Regions from separate parts of the Rhizobium beringeri genome, predicted to be linked through region 1. Evidence: predicted binding sites of a transcription regulator. Region 1 holds the regulator's gene; the other holds the start of a gene.
What was found. The regulator LexA, encoded in region 1, represses DNA repair genes until DNA is damaged. The targets are predictions, from matches to a motif close to TGTTCNNNNTGTGTTCNG.
Positions count from the first base shown of each region.

Region 2: a site for LexA is predicted at 3,847-3,864, ahead of recA (recombinase RecA). Genes of this name have one in related genera too.

Region 1 covers NZ_SILG01000001.1:1,696,336-1,704,365, forward strand. The annotation lists gene lpxB (lipid-A-disaccharide synthase) at 1-976, shown strand, start outside; gene gltA (citrate synthase) at 1,009-2,298, opposite strand; gene ELH03_RS08715 (ComEC/Rec2 family competence protein) at 2,589-5,021, shown strand; gene lexA (transcriptional repressor LexA) at 5,002-5,721, opposite strand; gene ELH03_RS08725 (VOC family protein) at 5,920-6,816, shown strand; gene kdsA (3-deoxy-8-phosphooctulonate synthase) at 6,813-7,658, shown strand; gene eno (phosphopyruvate hydratase) at 7,904-8,030, shown strand, end outside.
Region 2 covers NZ_SILG01000001.1:2,113,787-2,121,816, forward strand. The annotation lists gene alaS (alanine--tRNA ligase) at 1-2,483, opposite strand, end outside; gene recA (recombinase RecA) at 2,638-3,732, opposite strand; gene ELH03_RS10760 (carbohydrate kinase family protein) at 3,962-4,906, shown strand; gene ELH03_RS10765 (pseudouridine-5'-phosphate glycosidase) at 4,995-5,921, shown strand; gene cckA (cell cycle histidine kinase CckA) at 6,160-8,030, opposite strand, start outside.

The DNA.
Region 1 (8,030 bases):
CATCACCCAGGTGCTGAGCCGGCTGCCAAAGCTCTATAAGCTGATCCGACAGACGACGGCTGCCATCATCGCCGCAAGGCCCGATATTCTTCTCATCATCGACAGCCCGGATTTCACCCATCGCGTCGCCAAGCGTGTCCGCACCGCGCTGCCCGATCTGCCTGTCGTCAATTATGTCTGTCCGAGCGTCTGGGCCTGGAAGGAATATCGCGCCACGCGCATGCTCGCCTATGTCGATCATGTGCTCGCCGTCCTGCCCTTCGAGCCGGCGGTCATGCGCACGCTCGGCGGGCCGGAGACCACCTATGTCGGCCATCGCCTGATCGCCGATCCGGCGCTGCTCGAAGCGCGGCGGCTGCGCGCCGGGCGAGCGGCGGGCAAGACGATCCTGATGCTTCCTGGGTCAAGATCCTCCGAAGTTGCCAAGCTCCTGCCGTTCTTCGAGGATGCGGCCAAAGAACTCGTCGCCCGCAACGGCCCGATGCGCTTCCTGCTGCCGACCGTGCCGCACAACGAAGCGTTGGTGAAGGGTCTCGTCGCAGGCTGGGCCACGCCGCCTGAAGTGGTGGTCGGGTCGGCGCAGAAATGGAAAGCCTTTGCCGAAGCGGATGCGGCGATGGCAGCCTCCGGCACGGTGATCCTCGAACTCGCCCTTGCCGGCGTGCCGACGGTGTCCGCCTACAAGACGGATTGGATCATCCGCCTACTGAGCCCGCGCATCAAGGTATGGACGGGCGCATTGCCGAATATCATCGCCGATTATGCCGTCGTGCCGGAATATCTGAACGAGGTGGTCCGCGGCGCCAGCCTGGCGCGTTGGATGGAGCGGCTGTCGGCCGATACGTTCCAACTGAAGGCGATGAACGAGGGTTACGATCTCGTCTGGCAAAGCATGCAGACCGAAAAGCCGCCCGGCGAGCACGCCGCCGAGATCCTTCTCGACGTACTGAAAAAGAAAAAACCCGGTCGTTTCTGACCGGGTTTTCTTTTGGGTTCTTTCTGAAGCGATCAGCGCTTCGAAACCGGAATGTAGTCGCGCTTCGGTTCGCCGACATAGAGCTGGCGCGGACGGCCGATGCGCTGTTCCGGATCCTCGATCATCTCGTTCCACTGCGCGATCCAGCCGACGGTGCGGGCGAGAGCGAAGAGCACGGTGAACATGGTCGTGGGGAAGCCCAGCGCCTTCAGCGTGATGCCGGAATAGAAGTCGATGTTCGGATAGAGCTTCTTTTCGATGAAATATTCGTCGGTGAGCGCGATGCGCTCCAGCTCCATCGCCACTTCGAGCAACGGATCATCCTTGATGCCGAGTTCGCCGAGCACTTCATGCGTCGTCTTCTGCATGATCTTGGCGCGCGGATCGTAGTTCTTGTAGACGCGGTGACCGAAGCCCATCAGGCGGAACGGATCGTTCTTGTCTTTGGCGCGGGCGATATATTCCGGAATGTGGTCGACCGAGCCGATCTCATTCAGCATGTTGAGCGCTGCTTCGTTGGCGCCGCCATGCGCGGGGCCCCAGAGGCAGGCGATGCCGGCGGCGATGCAGGCGAACGGGTTGGCGCCCGACGAACCGGCGAGACGGACGGTCGAGGTCGAGGCGTTCTGCTCATGATCGGCATGCAGGATGAAGATGCGGTCCATGGCGCGGGCAAGCACTGGATTGACCACATATTCCTCGCACGGCACGGCAAAACACATGCGCAGGAAGTTCGAGGCGTAGTCGAGGTCGTTCTTCGGGTAAACGAAGGGCTGGCCGATATGGTACTTGTAGGCCATGGCGGCAAGCGTCGGCATCTTGGCGATCATGCGCAGGCTGGCGACCATGCGCTGGTGCGGATCGGTGATGTCTGTGGAGTCGTGGTAGAAGGCCGACAGCGCGCCGACGCAGCCGCACATGACGGCCATAGGATGCGCATCGCGGCGGAAGCCGGTAAAGAAGCGGCTCATCTGCTCGTGCACCATGGTGTGGTGCGTGACGCGATAATCGAAATCCTTCTTCTGCACGGTGGTCGGCAGTTCGCCGTAAAGCAAGAGGTAGCAGACCTCGAGGAAGTCGCCATGTTCGGCGAGCTGCTCGATCGGATAGCCGCGATGCAGCAGGACACCTTCGTCGCCGTCGATGTAGGTGATTTTCGATTCACAGGATGCAGTCGACGTGAAACCCGGATCGTAGGTGAAGGAAGCCGTGTTCTTGTAGAGGGCACCGATATCGATGACGCTCGGGCCGATCGTGCCGCTTTTAACGGCAAGGTCGACTGATTTGTCACCGATTTTTATTGTAGCGCTTTGATCCGTCATGCTGATCCTCCGAAATGGCGGTGGCGCCATAAAAGCGCCATAGGGGTTAAGCGTCCTCACCGATAGCTATATGATCGCGAGGCTAATGCCAAGTTACCGTGATGGCATTTTGTGCATTGCAGTATCACCTTTTAGGCACTGCAGCGATGAGCCGCGTGCATATCGGAAGCCGATGATTCGACTGCTCTTTTGGCTCTTTCAATTTTCCCTCACTTTTCAATCGATTATTCTTGCCGGATTTGATTGGTGGTTGCATTCTGCCTGCCTGGGCGGATGACCTTGGGCGGCACATGCAGGAGTTGACGACAGTCGAATTGCGGCCGGAAGCAGGCGCCGGCCTTGCCGACTCCGCCGGTTTTTCTTCGCCTGTCGTGGTGACGCGGCCGGCAAGGACGCAGTCGGCGACACCGTGGCGCCACCGGTTGCCGGCAGCAGCCTCGCAATCACTGCGTGCCGGCATGCGCATACTGGGCGAAGAGGCGGACCACGGCCGTCTGCTGCTGTTCTCGCCGGTCTTCCTCGGCGCCGGCTCAGCCTTCTGGTTTCTAGCGGCATCGGACTTCCCGCTGGTAGCATCGCTGCTCTGCCTATTGGTGCTGATCGTCGCGGTTCTCATCGCCAGCCGCAGCCGGGCGGCATTGCGGGCAACGCTGCTGGCGCTTGCGCTTGTGGCCTGCGGCGTGGTGTCTGCGCAGCTCGAGAGCCGGCGGGCCTCGACCGTGATCCTCGATTCCGCCGTGACGACGACGGTGACCGGCCGTGTCGAGCGGCGCGAAGGCGATGGTCGCGGGCGGTGGCGCTATATTCTTGCCGTCACCGACACTGAGGCACCGGAGGTGAAGCGGCCGCCGGGGCGCATAACCGCGATCGCCCGCGGCGCGGATGTGCCCTTCGAGATCGGTGACATTATCACCGGCAGGGCACGGCTGACGCCGCCGGCAGGTCCAGCGCTTCCTGAGCTCAACGACTTCTCCTTCGGTGCTTATTTCGATGGCATCGGCGCCAACGGCTTCTTCTACGGTGCGCCGACAAAGGTCGATTTGCAGGCAGGTCCGCAGGCGGCCAGATCGACAACGGAAGCGCTGCTCGAAGGACTCTACCGGCTGCGCAGCGGTATCGGTGACCGCATAAGGTCGATCCTGCCCGGCGACACCGGCGCTTTCGCCGCTGCTCTGGTGACGGACGAGCGGCGCGCAATCTCGAATGAGACGACGGAGGCGCTGCGCCAGTCCGGTCTGGCTCATATCATCGCCATCTCCGGCCTCAACATGGCACTGTCTGCCGGCATCTTCTTCGTCGGTTTCCGGATGCTGCTCAGCCTCTTTCCCGGCGTCGCCCAGGCCTATCCGACCAAGAAGATTGCTGCTGCCGGCGCGCTCATCGCCGTCACCGCCTATTTCCTGATTTCCGGCTTTGCGGTCTCGGCCGAACGCGCATTCATCATGATGGCCATCATGTTGATTGCCGTCTTCTTCGACCGGCCGTCGATCAGCCTGCGCAATGTCGCTCTCTCTGCGCTTGTCATCCTCGCCATTTCACCGTCCGAGGTCTTGGGTCCGAGCTTCCAGATGTCCTTTGCCGCGACCTTGGCGCTGGTATCGGGCTATCAGCTGTGGAAGGACCGGCGCGTCCGCGAAAACGCCTTCCTGAAGCTGCCGGTGTTTCGGCCCATCGTTACGGTTGCGGGTTTCTTCGGCGGCGTCTTTCTGACCTCGCTGATCGGCGGCTTTTCCACCGCGCTGTTTTCCATCGAGCATTTTCATCGCCTGACCGCCTACGGCCTGCCGGCAAACCTCGCGACGATGCCGATCATCTCCTTCATCATCATGCCGGCTGGCCTGCTGGCGATGCTGCTCATGCCTTTCGGTCTGGACGTTTTGCCTTGGAAGGTCGTCGGATTCGGCCTCGATCTGGTGATCGCTGTCGCAAAGACGGTGTCCGGCTGGGGTGGCGATATCGGCATCGGCCGCTTGCCCGCCTGGTATTTCGCGATAGCCGTCGCAGGCTTTCTGCTGCTGACGCTGCTCCGCACCCGGCTGCGCCATATCGGCACATCGATCATCGTGGTCTCGACGCTCATCCTGCTGCTTCTGCCGGCTCCCCGGCCGCCGGATCTGGTGATTTCGGAGGATGGTGGTCTCGTCGCAATCGTCGAGGCGGCGGCCATGGCGTCCAACCGTGAAAGACCGCCGGATTTCATCTTCGACCAGTGGCAGAGAGCGCTGGTCCTGCCGACGCATCACCCGCCGAAGATGCTGGAGGGTCCTGCTATCCCGCCGGAGGGAGAAGACCGCCGCGTCAGGCTTTCCCGCGATCAGCAGAACGAAGCAAGGTCGGCGATGCGGGCGGCTGCAGCTGGTGGTGAAGCAAACCGCTTTTCCTGCGTCAAGAAGGCCTGGTGCACATCAAGGCTTGGCAATGGTCATGTGGTTGCTGTCATCGATAACGCCGCCTATCTCGGTCCGGCATGCGATGCGGCCGATATCGTCGTGACGTCGGTCCGACTGCGCTTCAACAGCTGCCGCTCAGGGGCGACGCTCTTCACCGGCGAAACGCTGCGCAGGACCGGTTCCGTCGAGTTGCGCTTCGCCGACGCCGGCCTGGAGGTCGCAACCGCATTCGATGCATTGTCGCGGCCGTGGATGCGGCATCGCGCCTATGATTGGCGCAGCAACAGTTTTGCCGAATCCGGACTGCCTGATGTCAGTGATAGCGGCGAATGAGGCCGACGAGCTTGCCCTGAACCTTGACGCGATCCGGCCCGAAAATCCGGGTCTCGTAGGCCGGGTTGGCCGCTTCCAGTGCGATCGAGGCGCCCTTGCGGCGGAAGCGCTTGAGTGTCGCTTCCTCGTCGTCGACGAGAGCAACGACGATGTCGCCAGGGCTTGCGGTGCTGCCGTTGCGAATGATCACGGTGTCGCCGTCGAAAATGCCGGCGTCGATCATCGAATCGCCTTTGACCTCCAGCGCATAATGTTCACCGGAACCGAGCATGTCGGCAGGAACGACGATGTCGTGGGTGTTGTTCTGGATCGCCGAGATCGGAACGCCGGCGGCGATACGGCCCATGACCGGCACGGAGACCGAGTTGCCGTTGTCGGCGACGGGTTTTGCGGGAGCAGGATTAGCGACCGGCTGCGGCTTGCCAAGGCTGCCCTCGATGACGCTCGGCGAAAAGCCGCGCCGGGGCTGAATGCTGGGGCTGTAGGCTTCCGGAAGCTTGATGACCTCGAGCGCGCGGGCGCGATTCGGTAGGCGGCGAATGAAGCCACGTTCCTCGAGCGCCGTAATCAGCCGGTGAATCCCGGACTTGGAGGCGAGGTCCAGGGCATCCTTCATTTCGTCGAAAGATGGCGGAACGCCGGATTCCTTCATGCGCTCATGAATGAAAAGGAGAAGCTCCTGTTGTTTGCGCGTGAGCATCGACGTTGTGACCTCGTGATTGAAACAAATCCAGAACAGACACTATATGTTCCATATGTGTTCCGCAAGTAGCTAAATTTCCGTAAAACTTGGTGCCAACTCGTTGAGATTTTTATTTTCATTCGCCGGATTGGGACACATCTCTTGCATTGAGGGGCGCGCCGTCGCACATCTCTTGCCGTTTCCAGGAGGGATATCATGAACGAGCATTCCGCCAAACCGCACCCGCTGGATCATGTCGTGCTGCCCGTCGTCAATATCGATCTGGCGCGCGAGAGGCTCGGCAAGCTCGGCTTCACCGTTGCCGCCGATGCACGCCATCGCTTCGGAACGGAAAACGCCTGCGTCTTTTTTGCTGACAAGACCTATCTGGAACCGCTGGGGATTGCGAGTGTCGAGGAGAGCGAGGCATCGGCGCGCCTAGGCAATGTCTTCACCGCCCGCAACCGGGCCTTCCGCTTCCGCTGCGGCGAGGAGGGACTTTCGGGGCTTGCCTTCGGTAGTAAGGATGCCAGCATCGATCATCAGAACTTCGTCGGCAACGGATCGAGCGCCGGCGAGATGCTGCAGTTCACCCGGCCGATGACGATGCCGGACGGTTCCGAGAGCATTGCCGGTTTCAAGCTGGCCTTTGCCGGCGACTTGCGCGCGCCCGATCTCTTCCTTTTCAGCGTCGAGCGCGTCAATCCGCTGCCGGCCGACCGCGGCGCGCTGGAAACGCATGCCAATGGCGTCACCGGCATTGCCGAGATCGCGCTCTGCGCGCCTGATGCCGCCGCTTTCGCCGCCTTCGTCGGCCTTGCCGTGGCGCAAGCGGCAGTCGAGAAAACCGGTTTCGGCGTCAATGTCGCGGCGTCGAACGTGAAAATCAGCCTGATGACGCCGGAAGGGCTGGAAGCCTATTTCGAGATCGCAGGCTCATCCGCCGATCGCGGCCTGCGTGGCCGGGCAATCCTCTTCATTGTCGCTGATCTTGCCGTGACAGAAGCGCATTTGGCTGCTAACGGGGTGACATACACGCGCAAGAACAATCGCATTCTGGTGAAGCCCGCGCCCGGGCAGGGCACGCTCTTCGCCTTCGAGGAGACACGATGAGCACTGAGACGAATTCCGAAGTCAAGATCGGCGAAGGCCAAGGCCAGGTCACCTTTTCCAATACCGGCCGCCTGTCGCTGATTGCCGGTCCCTGCCAGATGGAGAGCCGCGACCACGCCTTTATGGTTGCCGGTACGCTGAAAGAGCTTTGCGGAAAGCTCGGCATCGGCCTCGTCTACAAGAGCTCCTTCGACAAGGCGAACCGCACCTCGCTCTCGGCTGAACGCGGCATCGGAATCGAAAAGGGCATGGAGGTCTTTGCCGACCTCAAGAAGGAATTCGGCTTTCCTGTCCTGACCGACGTTCATACCGCCGAGCAATGCGCCGAGGTGGCAAAGGTCGTCGACGTCCTGCAGATCCCGGCCTTCCTTTGCCGACAGACCGACCTTCTCATCGCCGCCGCCAAGACCGGCCGCGTCGTCAATGTCAAGAAGGGCCAGTTCCTCGCTCCCTGGGACATGAAGAACGTCCTGAGGAAGCTCAATGCCAGCGGCAATCCGAACGTGCTGCTGTGCGAGCGCGGCGCCTCCTTCGGTTATAATACGCTGGTTTCCGACATGCGTTCGCTGCCGATCATGGCGGCTATGGGCGCGCCCGTTATCTTCGATGCCACCCATTCCGTGGCGCAGCCGGGCGGGCAGGGCGATTCCTCCGGCGGTCAGCGGGAATTCGTGGAAACACTGGCGCGCGCAGCAGTGGCTGCCGGTATTGCCGGCGTCTTCGTCGAAACCCACCAGGACCCCGACAATGCACCTTCGGACGGCCCCAACATGGTCTATCTCAAGGACATGCCGCGGCTGCTTGAAAAGCTGCTTGCCTTCGATGCGGTCGCCAAGGCTTGACGTTCAACAGCCTGACATGATCGTGCTATAGGCATGTCGCGAAAAAGTGTGCAGCGGTTTTGCGACAACGACATGCGGAAAGCCAAAGACCTAAAGCGTGGCAAGCGAATCTGAAAGATCGCGACGCGCTTTAGGCGAGATCCGAACGCTGGTTCGAAGGCTGGAAATTGCAGCATTGTAATTTGCACGCCTTCGACTAAGACAGGTTTCGAACCGACTTATCACCCACCGAGCAGGAAGAACCCATGACTGCAATCACCGATATCATTGCCCGCGAGATTCTCGATAGCCGTGGCAACCCCACCGTCGAAGTCGATGTCTATCTCGAAGATGGCAGCATGGGCCGCGCGGCCGTTCCCTCGGGCGCCTCGA
Region 2 (8,030 bases), 420 kb from region 1:
ACCGCCACGACAGCACTTGCCTTGCCGTCGTCAGACACGCCGACGAGGGCAACGACGCCGGAACCGATGCTGGTCTTGCCGTCATCGGCAAGCCCCTTCAAATCCTTGGGATCGACGCCCGAAATCGCCTTGCCGAGGAACTTGACGCCGGCAACTTCGCGCACGGCATCGACCGAGCCGCCCTGCCCGCCGCCCATGGCGAGTTTGCGCTTGGCGTCGGCCAATTCCTTTTCAAGCTTGCGGCGCTCGTCCATCAGCGCTTCGACACGCGACAGCACTTCGCCCGGCTGCACCTTCAGCGAGGCGGCAAGCGTCTTCACGCGTTCGTCCTGTTCGGCCAGATATTCGCGCGCCGATTCGCCGGTGACGGCCTCGATACGGCGAACGCCGGCGCCGACGGCGCTTTCGCCGAGAACGCGGATCAGTCCGATCTGGCCAGTGGCCCCGACATGCGTGCCGCCACAGAGTTCGATGGAATAAGGCTTGCCTGCCTTGGCGCCGCGCACGCCCTCGCCCATCGCCACGACGCGGACTTCATCGCCATATTTCTCGCCGAACAGCGCCATTGCGCCTTCAGCGATTGCATCGTCGACGCTCATCAGCCTCGTGGTAACCGGCGAATTCTGCAGCACGATCTCGTTCGCCATATCCTCGACGATCTTCAGCTCCTCGGCCGACATCGGCTTCGGATGCGAGACGTCGAAACGCAGGCGCTCGGGCGCGACCAGCGAACCCTTCTGCGCTACATGGGTGCCGAGCACTTCGCGCAGCGCCTCATGCAGCAGATGCGTTGCCGAGTGGTTGGCGCGCAGCCGCGAACGGCGGGCATGATCGACTGTCAGCACGACCGCATCGCCGTCCTTGATCACACCGTCGATGACAGTGCCCTGATGCACGAAGAGGCCCTCGCCCCTCTTCTGCGTATCTGAAATCTCGATCTTGCCGTGGTCGGACGAGATCACGCCGGTATCGCCCACCTGGCCGCCGGATTCGCCGTAGAACGGCGTCTGGCTGACGACGATCTGCACCTTGTCGCCGGCCTTGGCCTCGGCAGCGACAGCGCCGTCCTTGACGATCGCCTGCACCACGCCTTCAGCCGTTTCGGTGTCGTAGCCGAGGAATTCGGTGGCACCGTGTTTTTCCTTAAGCTCGAACCAGACGGTTTCCGTCGCCTTCTCGCCGGAACCGGCCCAGTGCGAGCGGGCTTCGGCCTTCTGGCGCTGCATCGCATCGGTGAAACCGGAGATGTCGACACCGATCTCACGGGCACGCAGTGCATCCTGCGTCAGATCGAGCGGGAAGCCATAGGTGTCGTAGAGCTTGAAGGCGGTCTCGCCATCCAGCATATCGCCCTTGGAAAGATCCGTCGTCGCGTCCGACAGAAGTGACAGGCCGCGTTCCAGCGTCTTGCGGAAGCGGTTTTCCTCCAGCTTCAGCGTTTCCGAGATCAGCGCCTCGGCGCGCACCAGTTCCGGATAGGCGCGGCCCATCTGCTGTACCAGTGTCGGCAACAGCTTGTAGACCAACGGTTCCCTAGCGCCGAGCAGCTGCGCATGGCGCATGGCGCGGCGCATGATGCGGCGCAGCACATAACCGCGACCCTCATTCGACGGAAGCACGCCGTCGGCGATCAGGAAGGCCGAGGAGCGCAGGTGGTCGGCGATGACGCGGTGGCTGGCGCTACCTTCCGCCTTGACGCCCATCGTGTCCTCGATGGTGCCGATCAGCTTGCGGAAGAGATCGGTGTCGAACACGCTCTGAACGCCCTGCAGAATGCAGGCCATGCGCTCCAGCCCCATGCCGGTATCGATCGATGGGCGGGGCAGCGGGTTGCGAACGCCAGGTTCGGTCTGCTCGAACTGCATGAAGACGAGGTTCCAGAATTCCAGGAACCGGTCGCCATCCTCCTCCGGTGAGCCCGGAGGGCCGCCCCAAACATTCTCACCCTGGTCGATGAAGATTTCCGAGCACGGGCCGCAGGGGCCGGTATCGCCCATCTGCCAGAAATTGTCAGAAGTCGGGATGCGGATGATCTTGTCGTCGGAAAAGCCGGCGATCTTCTTCCACAGCGTCGCAGCTTCTTCGTCCTCGGAATAGACGGTCACCAGCAGGCGGTTCTTCGGAAGGTCGAAGCCTTCGGTGACGAGCTTCCAGGCAAGCTCGATCGCATTCTCCTTGAAATAGTCGCCGAAGGAGAAGTTGCCGAGCATCTCGAAGAAGGTCAGATGGCGTGCAGTATAGCCGACATTGTCGAGGTCGTTGTGCTTGCCGCCGGCTCGCACGCATTTCTGCGAAGTCGTCGCCGTCGAATAGGGACGCTTTTCGAGGCCGGTGAAGACGTTCTTGAACTGCACCATGCCGGCATTGGTGAACATCAGCGTCGGGTCGTTGCGCGGCACGAGCGGGCTCGACGGAACGATCTCATGGCCGTTCTTCTTGAAATAGTCGAGGAAGGTCGACCGGATATCGTTCACACCGCTCATGCTATGCCCTTCAATGCTGCCGGAGGCAGGTAAATTTAAATTCATCGGCTTTTAACGTTCACCCCCGCCACTGTCCAGCAGACAAACAAAACCGGCCGCATTCTCATCAGGAATGCGGCCGGTTGGAACTGTCCGATGAGTTTAAGCGCGAAAATTACATTTCCGCAGTGGCATCGCCATCGCCGTCATCGGGGTCCGGTCCGCCGTTCTGCAGGAAGCGGTCGGCGATCAGGCCGGCATTCTGGCGCAGCGACAGTTCGATCTCGCGGGCGAGATCCGGATTGTCGCGCAGGAAAGTCTTGGCGTTTTCACGGCCCTGGCCGAGACGCTGGCTGTTATAGGAGAACCAGGCGCCCGACTTTTCGACGATGCCGGCCTTGACGCCGAGATCGACCAGTTCGCCGGTCTTGGAAACACCCTCGCCATACATGATGTCGAACTCGACCTGCTTGAAGGGCGGCGCCATCTTGTTTTTGACGACCTTGACGCGGGTCTGGTTGCCGATCACCTCTTCGCGCTCCTTGACCGCGCCGATGCGGCGGATGTCGAGGCGCACGGAGGCATAGAATTTCAGCGCATTGCCGCCCGTCGTCGTTTCCGGCGAACCGAACATAACGCCGATCTTCATGCGGATCTGGTTGATGAAGATTACCATGGTGTTCGACTTGGAAATCGAAGCGGTGAGCTTGCGCAGCGCCTGGCTCATCAGTCGTGCCTGCAGGCCGGGAAGGCTGTCGCCCATCTCGCCTTCGATTTCGGCGCGCGGCGTCAGTGCGGCGACCGAGTCGACGACCAGAACGTCGACGGCGCCGGAGCGCACCAGCGTATCGGTGATTTCGAGCGCCTGCTCACCGGTATCGGGCTGCGAGATCAGAAGGTTCTGCAGGTCGACGCCGAGCTTGCGGGCATAGACGGGATCGAGCGCATGTTCGGCATCGACGAAGGCGCAGATGCCGCCCTTCTTCTGTGCTTCGGCAATCGTCTGCAGTGCAAGCGTCGTCTTACCAGAGCTTTCCGGCCCGTAGATCTCGATGATGCGGCCCCTCGGCAGGCCACCAACGCCGAGTGCAATATCGAGGCCAAGCGAGCCGGTCGAGATCGTCTCGATCTCGACAACATTCTCGTTGGAGCCGAGTTTCATGATCGAGCCCTTGCCGAACGACCGCTCTATCTGTGAGAGTGCCGCTTCAAGCGCCTTGCTTTTGTCCACCGATTTGTCCTCTACCAGCCGCAATGAATTCTGAGACATCCGATCCACCTTTAGGTTATTGAAGCCGCTCAAGCAATGTCGAGTTTGTACCCTATTTGTTCCATTTTCGCAATAGGCGATCAAATAATTGAAAGAAAAAGGTAAAACGGCCCGTGTTCTGTATTTGTTTTATCGATGAAAAGCAACGGCTTAGGTCTGAAGTGCTGGCGCGAGCGGTGCAATGCGCATCGCATCGATTCGCACTCCGGGCGTCGGGAGAGCGGCTCAGATGACAAAAAGAATTCTCGTTCTCGGCGGTGCCCATATCGACCGGCGTGGCCGCATCTCGGGCGAGACGGCGCCTGGCGCCAGCAATCCCGGCACTTGGTTCGAGGAGCCGGGCGGCGGTGGCTTCAATGCGGCGCGCAACCTCGCAAGGCTTGGTTTTCAGGTGACGATGATCTCGCCGCGCGGCGGCGATCCGATGGGCGAGATGGTCGGAGAAGCTGCCGATTTCGCCGGCATTGACGACCGGCCTTTCGTCTTCCTCGACCGCAAGACGCCGAGCTATACGGCAATCATCGAGAAGGACGGCAATCTGGTGATCGCCCTTGCCGACATGGATCTCTACCGCTTCTTCGTGCCGCGGCGTCTCTCCATCCGCTGGGTGCGGGAGGCCTTCGCCGCCCATGATTTCATCCTCTTCGACGCCAACCTGCCGGAAGAGACGATCGCGGCGATCGTCGCGAAGGCTCGTTCACTCGCCAAGCCCGTTGCGGCAATCGCCATCTCGCCGGCCAAGGTCGTCAGGCTGAAACCCTGCATCGGGGAAATCGACTACCTGTTTCTGAATGAGGCTGAAGCCGCCGCCCTTGCCGGTGAGCGGTCGGAAGAGGCTGCCGGCTGGCCGCCATTGCTGAATGAGATCGGCATCAGGAACGCCGTCGTCACCCGCGGCCGGCGCGAGCTCGTCGCGCTTTGCGATGGCCGCGCCGTGACGTTGCAGCCGCCGATCGCCGACACCGTCGCCGATGTTACGGGTGCAGGCGATTCTCTTGCGGCCGGTACACTCGCCGCATTGATATCAGGCCTGCCGCTCGAAGAAGCCGTCCGCCACGGCACTGCGGCCGCCATACTGACCGTGCAGTCGCGGCACGCCGTCAACGAAAATCTGACGCCCGATCTGCTGAATGAGGCGCTTGCCCTTGTTCCCCAGGTCAGAATTCTGCATTGAAGCGGCTAATTAAATAGTTGAGCATGATGTCGTCCGAAAACCGCTCACACTTTTCGGCATCATGCTCTGTCGATCACAGGACAAGACCATGACCAAGCCCATCTCCCCTCTTCTGCCGATCGCCTATTCGAAGGAAGTCGCCAGCGCCAAGCAGCGCGGCGCGCCGCTGGTGGCGCTGGAATCGACCATCATCACCCACGGCATGCCCTATCCCGGCAATATCGAAATGGCCCGCAGCGTCGAGGCGATCATCCGCGAACAGGGTGCTGTGCCGGCAACGATCGCCGTCATTCACGGCACGCTGCATATCGGTCTTGAAGCCGCGGAACTGGAGCAACTCGCCAAGGCGACCGAAGTGATGAAGGTGTCGCGCGCCGATCTCGCCTTCGCCATCGCCGAGCGCCGCACCGGTGCCACCACCGTCGCGGCGACGATGATCGCGGCGGCGCGCGCTGGCATCCGTGTCTTTGCCACAGGCGGCATCGGCGGCGTGCATCGCGGCGCCGAGGAAAGCTTCGACATATCAGCCGATCTCGAGGAACTGGCGCGCACCGGCGTCATCGTCGTCTGCGCCGGCGCCAAGGCGATCCTCGACATTCCAAAGACGCTGGAAGTGCTGGAAACCCGCGGCGTGCCTGTCGTCACCTATGAGAGCGAGGAATTTCCCGCCTTCTGGTCGCGCTCCTCGGGCATCCGCAGCCCGCTGTCGTTGAACAGCCCGGCCGCCATCGCCAATTTCCAGACGGTGCGCGAGCAGCTCGGCGTCGACGGCGGCATGCTCGTCGCCAATCCGGTACCGGAGGCCGACGAGATCGCGCGCGAGGAGATGGAAATCTATATCGAGCGGGCGCTCGACAGCGCCGAGCGCGACGAAGTCACCGGCAAGGCGGTTACGCCCTATCTTCTGTCGACCATCTTCGACCTGACGGACGGCCAGAGCCTCAAGACCAATATCGCGCTCGTCGAAAACAACGCACGGCTTGCTGCTGAGATCGCGGTGGCGCTGGGGGAATGAGGACTACCGGCTGTCGACGATGCCCGGCAAGCCCCCTCTGCCCTGCCGGGCATCTCCCCCACGGGTGGGGAGATTAGCTGGAAGCACCGGCTTTCTGAACAAATGTCCTTTTCAACTCGGTGAAGCATTGATGTGATGGCAAGCGTTCGCCCCTTGTGATCTCCCACCTGTAGGGGAGATGCCCGGCAGGGCAGAGGGGGCCTGCACGGCACAGCGTCCCCGACGACCATCCCTTCCCTCAGCCGTCCAGCGTCTCCTTGACGACGACGGCGAGCTGCTTCAGCGAGAAGGGCTTCGGCAGGAAGCCGAATTTCGACTCCGGCGGCAGATTTCGGGCAAAGGCATCTTCGGCATAACCGGAGACGAAGATGAATTTCATGTCGGGATAGGTCTTGCGCAGCTCACGCAGCAGCGTCGGACCGTCCATTTCGGGCATCACGACGTCGGAGACGACGATGTCGACCTTGCCGTCGAGCTCTTCCATGATGCTGAGCGCCTCGACGCCTGAGCCAGCCTCGTGCACGGTATAGCCGCGCGTTTCCAGCATGCGCTTGCCGCCGCGGCGCACCGCCTCCTCATCTTCAACGAGAAGGATGACGGCCGATCCCGTCAGGTCCTCCGGCTGCTGCGGCGATACCGGCAGCGGCACCACTTCGGCCCCGGCGATGGCGCCGTCGATCGAGCCTGCTTCGGCGGCCACCGCCGGCTCCGGGATGTGGCGCGGCAGGAAGACGCGGAAGGTCGTGCCTTTGCCGACTTCGGATTCCGGCTGAATGTAGCCGCCCGACTGTTTGACGATGCCGTAGACCATGGCGAGACCGAGGCCGGTGCCCTTGCCGACATCCTTCGTGGTGAAGAACGGTTCGAAGATCTTGTCCATGATCTCGGGCGCGATACCGGTGCCGTTATCCGCGACTTCGATCAACACCATGTCCTCGGCCGGCATGTAGGTGTAGTTGAAGGCGGAGACCTCGGCGGCGGTCAGATTGCGGGTGCGCAGCGTCAGCGTGCCACCCTCGGGCATCGCGTCGCGGGCATTGACGCAGAGGTTGATCAGCACCTGCTCGAACTGCGAAAGGTCTGTTTTGACAGGCCAGAGGTCGCGGCCATATTGCACGTCGAGCCTGACATTGGTGCCGGAAAGCAGCCGGTCGACCAGCATGCGCAGGTCGCCGACGACATCGGTCAGGTTCAGCACCGAGGGCCGCATCGTCTGCTTGCGCGAGAAGGCGAGCAGCTGGCGCACCAGCACGGCGGCGCGGTTGGCGTTGCGCTTGATCTCTATCAGGTCGGCGAAGCTGGCATCGGCCGGCCGCGCCTGCAGCAGCAGATGGTCGGAGGAAAGCAGAATCGCCGTCAGCACGTTGTTGAAATCATGCGCGATGCCGCCGGCGAGTGTTCCCACAGCATTCATCTTTTGCGTCTGCGCCATCTGCGCTTCCAGCGCCTTCTGCTCGGTCACCTCGACGGCGTAGACGATCGCGGCCTCCTCGGGCGCCTCGTCGCTCTGGTCGATGACGGCATTGACATAGAAGCGGAAATAGCGCGCCTCGTCGGTCGGTGTGCGGGTGTCGAGCGGCGCAATGTCGCCCTGCCGGTCCTTGGCCGCCGCCAGCGCCGCGGCGAGATGCGGCCGATCGCTCTCCTGCACGATGGTTTCGAGGCGCGGTGCCTTTTCGAGGTCATCGCGCGAGACGACACCGGAGAACATCTTCAGGAATGGTGCATTGGTGCGCAGGATGCGCCCGTCGCCGTCAACCGAGGCGATGGCCATCGGCGTGTTGTTGAAGAAGCGAGTGAAGCGCATTGCGGCGGCCGAAGCGGACTGGCCGCCGGCATCGCTCTTTTCACGCGCCAGCACGATCGTCCGGCTTTCGCCGGGTGCGCCGTCGCGCATCGAGGTGACACTGTGGATGATCTGCACCGGCAGGCTCTGGCCATTGCTCTTGCGCAGGTCGAGATCGAGCGTCACGGTCTTCTTCAGGCCGGGTTCGGCCTGCACCGACTGAATCAGTGCCAGCCCCTCGCCCGCCACGACGTCGCCGATCGTCATCGAGCCCGGCACGAACTTGGTCAGGTCGAGACCCAGCCACTCGGCAAGCGTCGCAT